DNA from 3 places in the Heyndrickxia acidicola genome. Region 3 is predicted to be linked to each of the others. Evidence: riboswitches for the same ligand, from Rfam matches in the RefSeq annotation. Region 3 holds a riboswitch; each other region holds the start of a gene.
The links. Region 3 has a riboswitch for cyclic di-GMP ahead of A5N88_RS24485 (anti-repressor SinI family protein). Riboswitches for the same ligand answer to the same signal wherever they lie in the genome.
Positions count from the first base shown of each region.

Region 1 (6,895 bases), 2.5 Mb from region 3:
GGTGAAGCAGCTACACATGGTTTAAAGATTTATCAAAATGTCCGTCGGGAAACTGGATATAGAAAAACGCAGTTGTGAATGTTACTTATAATGGAGTACATGAAATTACCGAGACGGTTAAGAAGAAGGAATATGAATATTTAACACTTGATTAAAAAAACACCTCCGAAGAGATGAATTTTTATAACTTATATTTATGTATACGGCAATATATATTTATTAAGATAAGTCCTTTTAATTAATTTATTATTTCACAGAGTAATTCCAACATTTTAAAACCATCTTGAAATTCTGTATATTGTTCCCATGGTATGGATTTTAGTAACTCATCAACAATAGTAAATACCTTCTCCGGATACATAATCGCCATTACTGTCGCAAACTCCACCTTTAATTTTTGCCTTGTACTTCTAAGATACTTTTGAGATTCAGTGACACGTATGAATTCCCTTACTTTTAAAATAATTTCCTCTTCTTCGTCCTGAGTGCTAAGCACCTGAAGTAAAAATGTTTCTAAAGCTCCTGGACCATCAAACGGAACAATCAAACACCCTATTACTAAATTTTGACTTAAATCAAAAGAGTTATTATATACTACGTTAGTCCACTGTTTATTCGTTAGACTAACTCCTTCTATTCGTTTCAAAAAATATCCAGATAGTTCATTTGCCTTGTTTTCTTCTGTTTCTTGGTCACGATCAGCTAAAACTAAAATTTTATCAAACATTTGCTCCGGATTACCGTACCAGTTTAATTTCAGTATATTTTCTATAGCATAATCAAATTTGTCCTTTCCTCCTATTCCCCAAATTACTAAAAAATCTTCTCCTCTTTTGTACCAACTCACAATCTCACTATCTTTATCTCTAATTGGAATACTTATTGGCTTTTCATTCTTTTTATAAAAAACCCAGTTTTGGACTTTAATTAAATAGTAAGATAACAAAATGGAATCTGTTTTTCCTTCGCATAAAATTATATACTTCATCGTTTATCTTAACTCCAATTGGTATTTTTCTCTTGTTTCGTATGCTTCTTTACCTGTTAAGACACGCGTAAAAACTTTATTATTAGGGACATCATTTTTTATAGTTATTATTCTAACTATATCTTCTCCATTCAAGGTGCTATCATCTTCATAAATGGACTGTAGAAGATTATCTATAAACTCAATGCTGTGAGAAGTTAAAAATAACTGGTTGTTATATTTTTTTGCATACTTATACAAGTTTTTTGACAACTGTCTCTGTGCCGTAGGATGGAAAGTTGCATCAACTTCCTCTATACAATGGACAGCGTTTTGATACAAGATTAATCCTCCAAGTATATTATACCAGCGTTGAACACCATCACCGAAATTATACATTGGCAGCAACCCTTTATTTTTTACTTTAAAAGAAACTGGTGAAGAAGTTCCATCAGGGTATGGTATTGAATCTATACCATCTATATTCGGAAATGAACTTTTTAACTCCTCCAGAAAGTCACCCATAATCCCATTGCGTTTTAAGAATGAATATATCTTTGTATTCTCAAGTTGATCACGATGAGTAAGTATATCCACGAACCTACCTAACATTAGTGGGTCACTTTGAAGTTCAGGAAAAAATGGGGGGAATCCTAAATCCACACTTTTTACTAAATTATTATTTATTTTAACATTCCACTTACCGATTTTCTGATTTGATTGGTTTCCTTGCAAAGCAATATTTATGTGACCTAAGTTAATTTGGTTCATTTGAATGTTACTTTCAATTTGTTCATTACCAAAACTACCCATTAATTGAGGTTTAAAATCTGCAAATATACTATACGGCTCAAAAATATGATCTACGGTTGTTTCTTGATTATCATGAGTCGCAGAAAAACTAAAGTTAAAAGGTTTTTCGTTATTGTTATAAGGCAAGCCTAATACCCTCTCGGTAAAATCATATATACCGGTTATATTATTAGCCCTACGTGCTAATATATTGCTGACATATGAATTTACATTCCCACCACTTACAAACGAAAAGATTGATTCTAAAATCGTGGTTTTTCCTGCATTGTTACTACCTAAAAAAATGTTAATCTTGTTTAGGTTTTCAAATTGAATATCTTCAAACTGTTTGAATTTTTTAATTCTAAAGGATTTTATCATTTGTTTACCTCTCATCCTCAAATTTCCCTAAAATTAGTGCTATCACCATTATACTTAATTTCTATAAAATTACATGTCGATAATTGGTCTAAAGCAATTTTTTTAGACCCCCTAGTTAATTTTCACTGTTTGAAAAGCATGATGTTTATCTAGAAATTGCAAACAGTATAAATATGTTCCTTTTTAATGGAAAATTAATTGTTTTACATCGTTCAATTTCGCACAAATAGCCCTTATACAATAAGGGCTATTTGTGCAAAATGATTCACATTAATTATCCCCAAAAACCAATAGATTATACCTACTCTATCTGCAACTTTTGTTTTGGAAAAATAATATTTGATTTCAGTTTATTGATGATTTTCACCTCGGACACTGTTAATTGATACTTTTGGGCAATTCCACTAAGAGTATCACCCTTTTTGACTGTATACGTTTTTGTAGTTAGCTTTTTTACTATAGGCTGCGAAGTAAGCTTGCTATTAGACGTATTTGTCTTTGCTGGCTTAACTCCACTTTTCAATTTGGAAAGTAAAGCTAAATTCTGTGCTGACGTCCCTTGGTAGTTGGTTATACCGTAAGACTTGGAAAGCTTGGAACGATTTGAATAAGAAGCGTCCATGTGCTTGGACTTCATATAGTTTACAAGTGAAACACTTTGGATGGTCCCTACGGACTTCGTCACCTTTTGAGTAGCTGCAGTCTTAACAGTATACTTCCCGGCATAATCCTCGCTTACATCGAAATAACCGTAGTTGGCCATTCCGATAAACCGGTAATTCTGGGACCACTGCCACGCCCCCTTACCATTACTAAACTTTGCAGTAGGTTGGTTTTTAACTGGATTTCCCGGATAAGATGCTAGCCATGGTTTAGAAACGTTTAAGGATTGTGGCTTTAATCGGTTGTTATAAAAAGATGAACCAGTATATAGATCCATTCGAGAATAGCCCAGGTTTTTCATCTCTGTAATGAATGTATTCGTATATTCTGTAAGGGCAGCAGGGTTACTCGAGAGAGTATCTGCCTCTACATCAACAACAACATATCCATCCTTTTTCTTATCAAATCCGACTAATTGCAATTTTTTATCAAACCAATCAGCTTCGGTCTTTGCTGAAGGTTTACTAGTGAACCTGGCAAAATGATATGCATTTACGATTAATCCTGCTTGTTTTGCATTTGCAATGTTGACGGATGCTGCAGGATCCACATAATATGAACCTTCTGATACCTTTACAACTACCCCGCCGATACCTCCAGCCTTAATAGTCTGATAGAAAGCAAGCGGTAAACCATCTTCATTATTATGATGGCTAACGTCAATAAAATCGACGTCTGGAGTGCTGCTTGCATGGGCATAAGATCCAAAAGAAAAAGCTAGTCCGAATATAAGGACTAGCCCAGCTGTAAATTTATTTATTTTTTTCAATTAATTCATCCCCCTTTATTTAATTGCTATGTACTGGGATTACTGTGACAGGACCTTCAGTAGAAGGTTGAGTGTTGCCTGCAGAAGCTACAATTTGTTTTGCTGCTTCCACTTTTGCGACTGCAGCTGCTTCTTGTTCTTTCTGATGTTGTTCAGCAACTTTAGCAGCCTTTTCTTTGCTTTTTATAGTTAAATAAGTATTTATTAAACCGGCACAAGAGCCAACAAAGAAAATACCAAAGGCAATTATAAACTGAGCAATCACATTTACAGTGTCACTTGTAAACCAATTGACATGAATGTGCGCTGTTGTTAAGGCTGCTAATAGGGCTGTTAAAAGAGTTAATGCATTTAAGGATAATTGCTTCCACCAGTTAAGATTAGATAAGTATTTCATCATTAGAAATCACTCCTATTGTTTTAGTAGTTGAATTGTTGTTTGAATTAATAAATATAAAATGCCCCCTCCACCAATGGCAGAAAGAGCAAGTTCCCAACGTTTAGATTGACTTGTTTTTTTTATTCCAAGCGTATGAGCAATAAGCTGGTTTAGAAGATCATCTTGCTCCTGACGCTGTTTATTAATTAATGATTTTTGCTCCTTGCTTTCTGTAAGCAGAGCATTGTGAATCTCTAGCTGGCTTGTACGTACCGTAAGCATCTCATTTTTCATTTCCCCATAACTCTTTTCGAGATCCTGAATGCGTTTCTCATGCTCTGCAACCCTTTGCTCCATTGTCATTTCACCCATGTCTGACCCCCTTGCTCCTCTTAGAGCATAAAAAATACACCTTCTTTTCAAAGGTGCTGATTTGTCTACTAATATTTATTTAATTATTTTTCTCAATCTGTATTCTGCCACTCTTATATCCATATCCGTTGATAATCCTGTTAGGATTCTTACCATCATATTGGTATTTGACATCTTTTTTAATGTAAAAAGTACTGTTGGTTTATTCTCTTTAATCAATGTCATAACTTCCTTTATAGGTAATGGATTTGCGCTTATTCTTAAAAAAGATCTTAGAAAGTTTAAAAATTCACAAGCAGAAGTTGATTCGTCTGGATATTCCTCTAGCAAATTGTAAAGATTCTTAATACTCATCTTTAATTTTTGATTTTCACCCATGTTCATTACCTCCACATATATTTAACCAAATGCGGATAGTACCGATTTGGCGGCCTGGCAATCATTACTCATAAGAGTTTTAGACCCATGGCTTTGCGTCCTAACCTTTCGATTAGTTTGCCTTTTTCAAATTAGGGTTTGGTTACTATATACCATTTTATTATAGTTTTTTAATCATAGGTTTCAATATTATTTTAATTTTAAGCTTTGTGATTCCGATCTATATTTAGACATAAAAATACACCTTCTATTTAAAGATGCATAATGATTTTTAATGGATAATTTTATTCAATCTCTCTTCAGCTAAGGTTAACCCCATTGATAATTCTGTTAGAAATCTTAGCCTATCATTTTTTTTAGACATTTGTTTTAAGATATTAAAAACTATGGGCTTATACTCTTTAATTAATGTCATAACTTCAATTGTAGGTATTGGATCCTTTGCCTTTATTCTTAAAAAATATCTTAGAAATGATATAAATTCAACCACAGAATTAGAGTTGTCCGGTTGCCCTTCTAATAAACAGTTGAATTTTCTTATGCTATTCTTTAATTCTTGATTATTTTCACCCATGTACATTCCTCCACACAAAATTTTAACCAAATGCGGGTTGTACCGATTTGGCAGCCTGGCAATCATTACTCCATTAGAGTTTTAGACCCATAGCTTTGCGTCCTAACCTTTCGATTAGTTTGCCTTTTTCAATAGGGAAATTATCCTACATTAATATCGGCACAAATTATCAATGCTTGAGTGATTCGATAAATATGCTTGTTCTTGAATCAGAGCGTCCTACTCTGCTGTTAGCTTTTTCAAATATCTACTGGTTGAAAGTGAAGTAGGTGAAAGCAAAACTGTTGGGTCCAATAAATCAATCCCCAGCTTTTCACGAAACCCATCAACAATCAACTCATCACAGTTTACCTGTCCCTTAGACTTAATTACAGGAGTACCAAATAAAATGTTTAAAGCCCTTGTAATAATATACTTCCAATCGTACTTATCGCTTAGATTTACTTTTATATAATCAATAAGCAGCTTTTTTTGTTGTTCGGTAAGCTCTATGGCCAATTCGTAAACGTCATAGCTTTTGCTCTTGTAGTTAAAATGCTGGATGCTAACCGGAGTTTTATAATCCGTCTGGAGAATATGAATATGGTCCAGCATTAAGGCAACATGGCTATATTGTCCTTTGGTAAAAAGCTTAATAATCCTAGAAATCCACGAATTCCCCCGGTAAAAGACAAAATTAAAAGGCTGAAACATGGTTTCACCCCTCCTTCCTTTACCAATTTATTTTATCTACATCTGCATTTGTAGTAGCTTCTTCCACTTGTGGCTGTAATGTGTTTCTGAGTTTGCTAATGTTTGAGTTTATATGTTGGAAAACTTGGAGCTTTAAAGTGTTAAATGTTGTCTGATCTATGTTGATTCGTTCGGTTTTACCTGTATTAGTGTTTATTACTGTCCATTCAGCTTGAGTGATTGCCCCATCCTTGAAAAGAGTATCTGTCCCTTGGAAATTTGCTTGGGCAGCTAGTGAACAAGAGAACTTATATGAAGTGCCATTAACCGTTGCGTCAAAACCGGCTACAATCGTATTATTACATGCTTCATCTAGTTGGACCATCTTTGCATTTCGAACATCTGCAAGTGCAGCTGTAGTTAAATCTAGTTCTTTGTATTTTTGATCTGCTGTTTTAAGTTGGTCTTGTAAAGCTTTTAGTTGCTCTTCAGGTGTTGGTGGAGTATCAACGTATTCATAAGAAAATGTTTTATCCGTTGGATTGAAATATAAAACAGGTGACTGTCCAGGTTGCGGGTTTGGATGTGGGATGGAATCAACCAATTCCCCGATCGCTAGGATTTCAGGTGGTAAGGAGGCCGGTTCATAGTGCTGTAAAGTCACCCTTGCTTTTGTGTCGCTTTCTTTTTCATATTGAATAAAAATACTCATGTTAAAACCTCCTATGATAGTGTGACACTTTCAAAATATTGACCTAAGTTGTTGTAGGTGTTACTTGAAACGGTTATTTGCCAAACTATTATAATTCCGTCTGTATCATACATATAGAAAAAACGGGTTGTATCCGTTCCCCAATTTGATGCTACGGGACAAGTCTGTTTATAAGCTAAAGTTCCATTTATATTCAGTTTAATGTTATTACCATTTTGGTAATCATTACAGAAATA
Region 1 is NZ_KV440953.1:1,567,217-1,574,111, forward strand. Features, by position in the region: gene A5N88_RS07295 (DUF3226 domain-containing protein) at 239-988, opposite strand; gene A5N88_RS07300 (AAA family ATPase) at 992-2,155, opposite strand; gene A5N88_RS07305 (GH25 family lysozyme) at 2,442-3,572, opposite strand; gene A5N88_RS07310 (hypothetical protein) at 3,592-3,972, opposite strand; gene A5N88_RS07315 (hypothetical protein) at 3,985-4,323, opposite strand; gene A5N88_RS07320 (hypothetical protein) at 4,399-4,701, opposite strand; cyclic di-GMP riboswitch class I at 4,747-4,833, opposite strand; gene A5N88_RS07325 (hypothetical protein) at 4,973-5,275, opposite strand; cyclic di-GMP riboswitch class I at 5,322-5,409, opposite strand; gene A5N88_RS07330 (hypothetical protein) at 5,495-5,968, opposite strand; gene A5N88_RS07335 (DUF4376 domain-containing protein) at 5,988-6,659, opposite strand; gene A5N88_RS07340 (PQQ-binding-like beta-propeller repeat protein) at 6,671-6,895, opposite strand, start outside.
Region 1: it holds a riboswitch for cyclic di-GMP, as region 3 does, so the genes downstream of both, A5N88_RS07325 (hypothetical protein) here and A5N88_RS24485 (anti-repressor SinI family protein) in region 3, are expected to answer to the same signal.

Region 2 (3,964 bases), 1.2 Mb from region 3:
ATCATCGCCAAGCTCATTCATTATCTAAAACAGAGCTCGCAGTGTTGGACGTACTAGCTCAGTATAGCTGCGTTAATTTAGGGCGGTCATTTTTACGTTAAAGCAAGATTGCCGAGGCAATAGGAAAGCCGAGGCGTACAGTGATTCGTGTTTGCAATCGTCTTGAATCGTTAGGAATCATCAGCCAGACAGAACGTATGCGAGAAACAGGAAATCGTCGGCAAACGAGCAACCTTATCAAAATACTGCCAGCTCAATTAGAGGATGATGGGCTTGCCACACCGGAAAAACAAAAGTCTGTCACACCAAAAAGCTCACAAAATCCCATAAACTCAAAAACAATTATAAATAATACGTATTCTGCTAACATCCAAACTTTTACTTCGACATATGCTCGTTTTAAATTGCTTGTAAATAGCCATGTAGAGGACTTTAAGCTAACGAACAGGATTTATGGCATTTGGTTAGCTCATAAGTCTTACCTTAAACGTGCATTCGATATGAATGACCTTCTACAAGCCAGTTTACAGGCAATTAAAGCGACTTTTCAGGCGAGTAACCGTAAATACTTACGGAGTCTAACTGGCTATTATAACGGCACCTTAGACCGTATGTTGGACCGATTATACCTTTCGTCTCTTTAATTGCTTAACCAATCGTTTAAGGTAGGAACTTTGTAATAGCTTTAGATGTAATGCGATGTATTTTGTACATATGAAAAAAAGACGTTCAGAAGGATTGCAATACCATCTAAACTAGTTATTTTTAGTGTCGGAATATCCACATTTGAAAGGTGTCTTGAAAGATGTCCAAAAGAAAAAGCCCGATGGCATCAGGAACAACGTAAACAACCCGGGCTTTATATGTTTTTAGCTTAATTTAAGGTTAAGGATTGAAATTGATCAATAAGCTTATTTAAATCTCTGCTATATTTTATGGTTTCTGGATGGTTTGAACCCTTCTTTTTCGTCACATTTATTAGTTTTTTTCGTAATTGAATAATTTGGTTTTTTAATTTGACTGTTTCAAATAAAATAGTCATTTAAAACACTCCTAATCACAAAATGTTATTAGGCTTTTATTATTACATAGCTTTATTAAGATAATATTAATTCAAGGGAACGTTCACGAAGTTGTCAAAATCATTGATTTTCAACTTAGATAATATTATACTGTTTAAGTTTTTCTGAAAAATGCTTTATTCTGTTCGATTTACCAGTTAATTACTCTCCGGTCACCACAAAAAATTCACTTGAGTCGAAGCTTTTCCCCTTAGGCTCTGTTAATCTTACCTTAACATTTTGCAAAACCGTGACTATTTACACTGAATAATCTTGAAATCTAGTAATAAAAATTAGATAATAAAGTGGGTTAATAATAATGCCCTAATTTGAAAAAGGCAAACTAATCGAAAGATTAGGACGCAAAGCCATGGGTCTAAAGCTCGATTATGAGCAATGATTGCCAGGCCGCCAAATCGGTACTGTCCGCATTTGGTTAAATTTATGTGGAGGTAATGTACATGGGTGAAGAACATGGAGAACTAAAGAGCTGGATAAGGAGATTTTACGACTTATTAGAAAAGTATCCGGATCGTTCTAAAAATGCCGCTGAATTTTTAAGTTTTCTCAGGGATTTTTTGAAGATCAGCATTAAAGATCCCCTGCCAATTGTTGAAATTATGACGATTATTAAAGAGTATAAGCCAACGGTTTTTTTCACCTTGAAGAAGATGGCCAATAAAAATATGATGCTTCAAATTTTAACCGAGTCATCAATGGAATCAAGGGTAGCAAATAATAGATTGAAAATGCTTGTCCAATAATACATTTAGTTTAAAAGCCAACATGTGATTGTTGGCTTTATCATATTTATTGGGGAAAAAATGCTGGTTTTTTTAAAAACGGACTTGGTCAGTTAAGAGAAATTACAAAAAAAGAAGCACATTAAGATGCTTCTAAACCGTTTCTCAACGTTAAATTTATTAGTTTATCTAATTCTTGGCTGGTTTTTATCGTTTCAGGATCATTGAGCCCTTTCTGAAGTCCTAAAACCATCATGGAATGCCTTAATTGCTCAATTTCATCAACTAGGTCTTTTGGTAAAAGTATTTTTAGCATTGCCGCTGCTCCTATTTGTAAGAAATGTTAATGATTTACACATTATATCGGCAGAAAAAGTAAAAAGTATTAGCGTTAAATGAATGATTTTTAGGATTTATTTTAATGAATTTAATATAAGGTGTATTGTATAACGAATAAGTAAACTTAATGTTTATGTATTAGACGAGAAGCGAATAAAAAGGCGAAATTATTACGAAAGAATAATGAGGCAGCATTTTGATGAAGAAGGCAAAAACTGCTCTCGGCTAAAAAGTTTTTGCCATTCCATACACTGCACTAATTGTTTGCTGTAATTGGCTGTTCCGCAATACTTGTATCAATAGTATTATTTGTGCTGACGCAATTGTTGCTTGTAACAAAAGCCCCTTCATTTCCGCCGCCTGCTCCATTTGTAGTTAAGCTTGATGATTTAGGGGAGAGGTAGGCGGAGTCTCCGAAATGGACCCCAGCGGTTCCGCTGACATTCAAGATTTGAACGCCTCCTAAAAAAGCCGGCATAATCAACCATCCTTTATAAAATTCCTGTTTGAGTTAGTGTATTCAACTAAGCTGCAAGGCGTATAGGCGGGTATCCCTTATGTAAAGCCATCTCCACATGGAGGCCAGAACATGTCCAGAAATGTATAACAAAAAACAAAAGGCGCTTATAGTCATTTCAATAATTGTCTTTCCACTTCTTTTACGAGGTCTGTAATATCATGTTCTCCATTGTATGTGGCATTTAGCAACTCTGTTTTCCGGTAGCCGGTTTCATATTTAATTCTTTGATACACCTGGTAACCATAGCGGGCAGCTTCCTCATGGGAATTCAGCGGGAAAGTGAGGTCATTCACTTTAAAACGTCCAAAGTGAAGAGATCGACTGCCTTCAATAACCACCAGTACTCGAATGTTTAGCTCCAATTTGAACACTCCTGGATAATTAGTTAGTTATTTAGCTTTAGTTTATGCGAAAGTATGTTCTTATACAACTGTTATGTTCATTTTTTTATAAGGTTTTGTGACCCTGGATAGTATTGTATATAATTAAATTAATTTGAATACTAAGTTATATAGGGATAGCTCAGCTTGGTAGAGCACTAGTATGGGGGACTAGGGGTCGCAGGTTCGAATCCTGTCTTCCGACTTTGCATTAAAACGATTGTGGCATCTTGACTGGATGTCTTTTTTTGAGGCTCTGTTATAGAACGCTGTTGTTTTTCAGCTCATTCGTGTTAAACACTGTTTCACACGAATGAGCTGAAAACGAGCAGCTTCAACAACATCAAAAAGCACAAGGGGTGATTGCTCACAGCCCCTGTGCTGTTCTATTAAAATTTAGCAGCAACCATGTCCCCAGCCGAAGCCGTGTCCGTGGCCAAACCCTGGTCCGTATGGCACTGGTCCTCCGCAGCAAGGATTTACTGGTGCTCCACACATGGAGTGTGTTTCGCAGCATTCATTTACACAAGATTCAGTGTGAGGGAAATAGTGCTCGTGATGAATAACGTGTCTGTTAACATTAGTAGTATGAGTTGGATGGACGTGTGCAACTACTTTATTTATAACATTTGTTTTCACATATTCTCTAGGTGGAGAAACACATCCTGGGTCAAATTGAGTTGGCATAACTGTCGGCGGACACTCTTCAACAGGCATATGGCATCCTGGTACTCCCATGTGGCCATACCCGCCAAATCCTACATTACTAGGAGCGAATCCCACATTGCTATGACCAAATCCCACATTACTAAAGCCACCCATTCCTACGTTGCTATAGCCTAAATTATCATAATGCATATTTTTTTCCTCCTCGAATTTATCTTTGATACGATATCATTATATGGTGTAATGCCTTAGTTG
Region 2 is NZ_KV440953.1:2,895,385-2,899,348, reverse strand. Features, by position in the region: gene A5N88_RS13595 (hypothetical protein) at 141-644, shown strand; gene A5N88_RS24425 (aspartyl-phosphate phosphatase Spo0E family protein) at 875-1,042, opposite strand; cyclic di-GMP riboswitch class I at 1,389-1,477, shown strand; gene A5N88_RS13590 (hypothetical protein) at 1,523-1,825, shown strand; gene A5N88_RS24420 (aspartyl-phosphate phosphatase Spo0E family protein) at 1,947-2,120, opposite strand; gene A5N88_RS13585 (spore germination protein) at 2,400-2,621, opposite strand; gene A5N88_RS13580 (hypothetical protein) at 2,774-3,025, opposite strand; tRNA gene A5N88_RS13575 (tRNA-Pro) at 3,178-3,246, shown strand; gene A5N88_RS13570 (CotD family spore coat protein) at 3,440-3,901, opposite strand.
Region 2: it holds a riboswitch for cyclic di-GMP, as region 3 does, so the genes downstream of both, A5N88_RS13590 (hypothetical protein) here and A5N88_RS24485 (anti-repressor SinI family protein) in region 3, are expected to answer to the same signal.

Region 3 (6,895 bases):
TAGTATCCTCACATTTATCTTCATCTTTTTTATTGCTGGATTTATTGGTTGTTTTTGCTTTTTGGGAAGATGTTGCTTTTTCACAGTCATAATTTTTATAATTATCGCTGGTTACAAGCTGATCATTCGAGCAGGCTGCCAGTAGACTTGTACCGAGCCCCAGTGATGCCACAATTCCTGCTACCTTTTTCTTATTTGCTTTCATTCCTTGACTCCCCTATGTTTTTTTAAAAAATGTTCTTCTATATGTTATAAATTGGCTGTTTCCGTACGGGCTGCTGCTTTACAAACAAAGAATCAATCTGTATTTTCATCCGTCTTCGCGAGCGCTTCACAGGGTAACCACAAAACCTTGGAATTGATCATTCTTTAATGTCAAATCGCAGCAAAGTTTACGAAAAGAGCCTAAATCTTAAACTCATAACTATTACTACGTGCATGGAATGAATTAGGTTTCTATTTTAAGTGAGATTCTTTTTACTTCATATAATATGTTGGCTGAATTAAGTGCCCATCACTTATTCAGTCGGCCAAAGAGTTTTGTAAGGACAAGACAGGCAAAAACAGCCTTCCTTAACCCTTTTTTATTATACATGGAAAGGAGGCTGTTCCGTTTGGATTATTATTTCTGCTCAATGACAGGCTTGCGGTACCCATCATCTATGTGTGTTTCCTGCAGAATTAGATTTTTAAGGAGGTTTCTTTTCAAGTATGCTCTGTTAATCCTGCCTGAAGCTTACCGCGGGCAGTTAGGGAGCCTTCTCGCTGCTTTAGCTTTTCAATGTCTCCCCATAACTCGCTTTTCCTGCAGGAGTCTTGTGCGTCCGTTCATTCAGCATGAGGGCACTTTTAAATCGAGCATTTTCAAAAAATAAAAGGACCGGTACAGAAGCTTGCCTGTCCGGTCCTGAATTAATTAAAAGTCAACTGTTAGATGTTTTCTACATTCGAAATGTCTTCCTGATGAACTAAGAATGGAGAAGCATACTGACCATTTTAATCCATCCGAAAAATGAGAGCCATAACGGAATACTTAAACCAACTGCCCATACCATTCCCTTGGCAAAATTCTCTTCTTCATTAAACATTCGAAGCACCTCTGCAATCAAATTTACCCGAGGCTTAATGAGACGTTTTTTCTATTATAAGCCGGGCATCTATAAAACGTTGTCATAATCACAAGACAAAAAGATAAAAATTAATAACTAATAAAGTCGAAGAATGCCATAAAAAGCATAAAACCTATAAATAATGCTGCTATGCTTATATTTCCTCTCCTTCTATTCTTCCCTTTTTACACATAAATCTACGTGGCAAATGGCTTAAATTCTCAATTCGCACTTTTAGCCTACAGTCCGGGTCTTCCACTTTAGTAATGTAAAGCACAAAAGGGGTCTGACCCCTATTGCGCTTTAAATCACTAAAGCACTCAGCGACCAGTTCGCGGGTAATCCGAAATAGACTGTGTTATATTGGTTTATAAGATAATTTTGGTGAAGGGCAGGATATGACATGCATGTAGCTTCAATTGAAATTCAAGTTTCTTATGCGGATACCGATATGATGGGAGTCATTTACCATGCTAATTATATTAAGTGGCTGGAGCTTGGCAGGACACAATTAATTGAGGATGCAGGCTTTGACTACCTGGAAATGGAGAGGGCAGGCTTTTATGCTCCTATCTACAATTTAGAAATTACATACAAAAAGTCACTCAAGCTTGGAGATAAGGTTGTTGTTAAGACTTGGGTGGACAAGAACCAGGGGCTGAAAACGGTGTATGGCTTTGAAGTGGTGAATGGAGAGGGCGAGGTTTGTGCAGAAGGAACCACCACTCATATTGTGGTGAGAAAAGAGGACTTCAAGCCCATTCAGTTTAAAAAAGCATTCCCTGAATGGTTTCAGAAATATGAAGAAATAAAGAAGCAGTGAGCCCATGCTTGCTGCTTCTTTTTAGGGGTCAGACCCCTTTTACACTTTACTGCATGAAAGCAACTAGAATTAAAGACAATTTCTGATAAGGATACGTTTCCTTTTAAAAAAGTGGATGCTAAAGTTTTTTTTTAGAAAGCAAAGCTTGCAGTCTGGTCTAATTCCAGGACAAACGCTTTTAACAAGTCCTTGGTGGCTGTAAGGTCTGTCACGCTGACCATTTCAACAGGTGAATGTGCATAGCGGGAAGGAATGGATAAAACACCGGTCGGGATTCCTTTATTGGAAAGTGCTACTGCCCCTCCATCTGTACCTATGCCTGGAAACACTTCTAATTGGTAGGGAATTCCGTTTGTTTTAGCAGCTTGTACCAGTAGATTTTTTATCGTTTTATGTACAATTAAACTAAAATCCATCACCTTGATGCCCGTACCATCTCCAAGACGAAGGCTCTGATCCATCGTTTCTTCAGGCGTATCGCTGACAGCTGTAGTATCCACTGCAATGGCAGCATCAGCTTCTAAGCTAGCGGCAGCCGTCTGGGCACCCCTTAGTCCCACTTCCTCCTGTACGGCAAACAAAAAGATCAGTTCCCCTGCAAAGTCCTCTCCCTGCAGTTCATTCAGCAATTGCAAAAGTACAGCACAGCCCGCACGATCATCCAAGGCTTTCGAAATGATGACTTCTTTTCTTTTTGGACCCGTCATCTTCCACTCAGTTCCCCATGTGATGGGCGTTCCAACTTCTATGCCAAGTTCCTGTACCTCTGCTTTCGAGCTGGCACCGATATCCACATAAAGCTGGGAATGCTTGCGGACCTTGGATGGGTCATCAAATTTCACATAGTGGGCAGACATTGTCCCTATCACACCATCCACTATGCCATTCTCTCCAAGCACCTTAACCGGCTTTGCCAGTAAAATCCTGTCGTCATGTCCTCCAAGCTTTTCAAAACGAAGAAGCCCATTTCCTTCAATTTTCTTTACAATAAATCCCACTTCATCCATATGGGCCGTTACAAGCACAGTCGGTCCAGGTTTTGTCCCCTTTTTCCGTGCAATCACATTTCCAATCGAATCAATAACCGCCTCATCTGCTTTCCCTTCAAGATAGTCCTTGATAAAATAGGCTACCTCATGTTCATAGCCGCATGGTCCATTTAGGCTTGTTAGAGTTTTTACCAGCTCAATCATGATTTAATCTCCCTTTCTACTTTGCACAAATGTAAACGTAAAACATTATTGGCGCTGAAAATGATGAATAAAAAATATATATTGTGCAATACAAAATTATATAAAAGGGAAAAAAAGATAGCAAACACTTTTTAAAACATTAAGAAAAATCACTAAAAGGAATAGACAAATAGTTCAAACTTTAATTCTTTAACACACTAAAGGGGTCAGACCCCTTTTATGCTTTAAAGTAAAGAAAGGGTCAGACCCCTTTTTTGCGTTAACGCATAAAAGACTCTTCTCTGAGCCATATGGCTTGGCCACAAAAATTTTTAGGAGAGGTGATTAAATGACGTTTTTTGGGTATGTATTCATTACAAAAGGAGGGGAGAAAAATGGAAAAGAAAGATGTTTTATCACAAAGTGAAGACAAAGCACCTAATTCTGTTGAGGAATTATTCGGGATTGAGCCTGGAATGAGCCTGCAGTCTGTTAATTTCGCCGTAACAGAAACCCCTAATCTTAACGAACGCACCTATAACGATACTTCTGAGGAATAACGGCCTGTAAAAATGGTACAGGCCCTCGGTATACACCCGTCCTGCACCAACTTTGCAGGGCGTTTTTTACTTTTAATCCATGGATCATGCCGATCTCTAAAAGAAATGGCCCTTCGCAAATTAATCACGAAGCGGACAAATCACGGAATTGATCCATTGGAAATAAAGCAGCACTCTATGCGAATGCCAACAAAAAAAACCGTATCTGCCTTCACAAATACAAGTTTTTTTGGAGTGAAATGCGTATTCAATTGTTCATTCTTCCTTTTTCTGGTTTTCCCTGCGTAAAAAGTCCAATACCTCTTCTTTCGTGAGACCCATGGCTTTTGCATCAGCTAGTAATTCAATCCAGTCCTTGTCCAAAACAATTTTCAATGAAACCACTCCATCTCCAAGGTTGTCATTCCTCTAAATGGTCGGTTGCACCACTCACTCCAAACATTCTTTAATCAGGTGCCCAAATTCAGAATGTTTTTCATCGTATCCATCGTCGGATTCATTATATATATATTATAAATCAAAAAGTGCGACACTATCGCTACATAATTTCAACTTTTCCTAAAAATTCAAACAATTTCCTTTTCCCTTTTTGTCGAAAAATGATACCCTCTATTATCCACATATTGTAAACCCATTGATTTATCAACAATTTATAAAATCGCACACACCTTCTTTCATGCAGCATTTTGTCGATAAATTTATTTCATTTTATCTGGAAAATAAATTTTCATATCAAATGGAAAAATTCCATTTTAGTATTAAAAAAGCCTGCCACCAACAGACAGTTGATAACAGGACAGCTTTGTAACATGGCGTTGCAGCCGGCACTGCCGACTATTTTTTAAAAGTGCTGAACAGGACAATGGCTAATGGGGTTACTCCGCACCGCATTAGAGACCTTTATCCTCCTGTTATACCCCTACACTTTTTTTCAATTCAGCTGCGGCAGCAGCTGCATCCTTTGCTGTGCTGATCGCTGTGATGACAGAAACACCGTCTGCGCCTGCCTCGATCACAGAGGCTGCATTTCCCGCATGAATGCCCCCGATTCCCACGATTGGAACTTGAAAGCCTTTTTCACGAAGCATCTCAATCAAGACGGTCCCTCTCTCAGGCTTAGCATCCTCCTTTGTTACCGTAGCAAAAACCGGTCCAATTCCAAAGTAATCAGCGCCGGCTCGCTGGGCAGCCTCAGCCTCTTCAAGAGAGTGGACAGAAACGCCAAGGATACGGTCTCCAATCTTGGCACGGACTGCTTCTGCGGGCTCATCCTCCTGGCCAATGTGCACCCCATCTGCCTCTAATTCAATGGCCAATTCAATATCATCATTGATAATGAAAGGAATGCCATGCTCTTTGCATATAGATTGAAGGCGCATAGCAAGAGAACGTTTTTCCTTTCCTGCCAATGCATTCAAGCCTTTTTCCCTGAATTGAAATAAGGTGATACCTCCGTTTATGGCTTCTTTAAGGATCTTGCCGGGATCAGATGCAAGACAATTCGTGCTTCCCATAATAAAATAAACCTTTAAAGCCTGCTTAATGGTCTCTCTATCCATCCGACTAATCATTGAATACTTTCTCCTTTTTGTTTAGGCTCTGTTCATCCTGCCTGTTGATGTCAATCCAGGCGCTCGCTTTCCGACGGTTGTTCGCGAGCCTCTTCGCTTCCGGAGTCTCGCGTTTTCACTCCAATATTTTTAGCTCAATATCAACCTTGAGCATTAACAGACCCTTTATTTAAAGCATACTCCCGGTAAGCCCAATGGTTGGTTGGTCCATGACCGTTTCCAATCCCAAGATCATATTGAATAGCAGCCTGAATAAAATCCTTGGCTCTTGAAACAGCATGATTAACAGGCAGCCCCTGCGCAAGCCCTGCAGTCAAGGCTGCTGAAAACGTACACCCTGTTCCATGAGTATTTTTTGTCTGGATTCGTTTGCTTTGAAAAAGAGTGAACGTGTGGCCGTCGTAAAGGAGATCCTCTGATTCCTCGGGATTTTCATCGTGTCCGCCCTTCAGGATGACATGCTTTGCTCCAAGCTTAATGATTCGCTCGGCAGCTGCCTTTTTATCTTCCATTGTTCGAATGGCCCTTTCCGTCAGAACCTCTGCTTCAGGAATATTCGGCGTTACAATCATCGAAAGCGGCAGCAGGTATCGCTTTAAGGAGGCAATTGCCTGTTTTTGAAGGAGTGAGGCCCCTCCCTTGGCTATCATGACAGGATCGACTACAACCTTTTCCCATTGATAGTGTTTAATTTTTTCCGCAACCGCCTCAATAATATCGGCACTGAACAGCATTCCGGTTTTAACCGCATCCGTTCCTATATCTGACCCGATGGAATCGATTTGTTTAGCAACCGCTGCAGGCTCCATTGGAAAAACCGCCTGAACACCTAGCGTATTTTGAGCCGTTACAGCGGTAAGAGCAGACATTCCATATACTCCAAGCTCCGAAAACGTTTTTAAATCTGCCTGAATTCCTGCACCGCCGCCGCTGTCTGATCCCGCAATGGTTAATGCTTTTTTCATGATGCCTCATCCTTTCTGTTAAAAATTAAGACTGCCTTTTTGAAAAAGACCCAGCTTCCTGAATATCGTCTGCAGAAACCTTTGATAATTGATTTAAAAATTCTATTTGGAAGCTGCCCGGTCCCCTATCAGCAGCTAAGTGTGCAGCTTTCTCTGCCGCGACTCCGTACACCACCAATGCAGCTGCAGCTGCTTTAACTGCATTTTTCTCCACACCAGCGAAGGCGCCGATGACCGATGTTAAAAGACAGCCTGTTCCCGTTACCTTTGTTAATAGAGGATCTCCGTTCGAAATGGTGTAGGTAGTCTCTCCATCGGTCACCACATCTGTTTTTCCGGTAATGACGACTGTGATTTTGTGTTTTTTAGACGTTGAAATAGCGAGCTTCATCACATCTCCGTTTGCATTTCCTGCATCGACTCCTTTGATTTCCCATGCCTCTCCTGCTACATTGGCAATTTCAGCTGCATTTCCTCTGATTACAGAAAGCTTTACTTCTCTCATTATTCTTTGAGCTGTTTCTGTCCGATAAGATGTAGCCCCTGCACCGACAGGATCAAAAATAACCGGGATGCCTTGTTTGTTTGCTGCTTTCCCAGCCAAAATCATGGCATCTACCGTTACAGGGTTTAATGTGCCGATGTTTAAAACGAGCGCACTCGATATACCAGCCATATCCGCAACCTCTTCTGCA
Region 3 is NZ_KV440953.1:4,046,587-4,053,481, reverse strand. Features, by position in the region: gene A5N88_RS18910 (hypothetical protein) at 1-205, opposite strand, end outside; gene A5N88_RS18905 (acyl-CoA thioesterase) at 1,513-1,932, shown strand; gene A5N88_RS18900 (M42 family metallopeptidase) at 2,064-3,125, opposite strand; gene A5N88_RS25115 (hypothetical protein) at 3,500-3,664, shown strand; gene A5N88_RS24485 (anti-repressor SinI family protein) at 3,920-4,039, opposite strand; cyclic di-GMP riboswitch class II at 4,070-4,159, opposite strand; gene thiE (thiamine phosphate synthase) at 4,576-5,232, opposite strand; gene thiD (bifunctional hydroxymethylpyrimidine kinase/phosphomethylpyrimidine kinase) at 5,376-6,200, opposite strand; gene thiM (hydroxyethylthiazole kinase) at 6,226-6,895, opposite strand, start outside.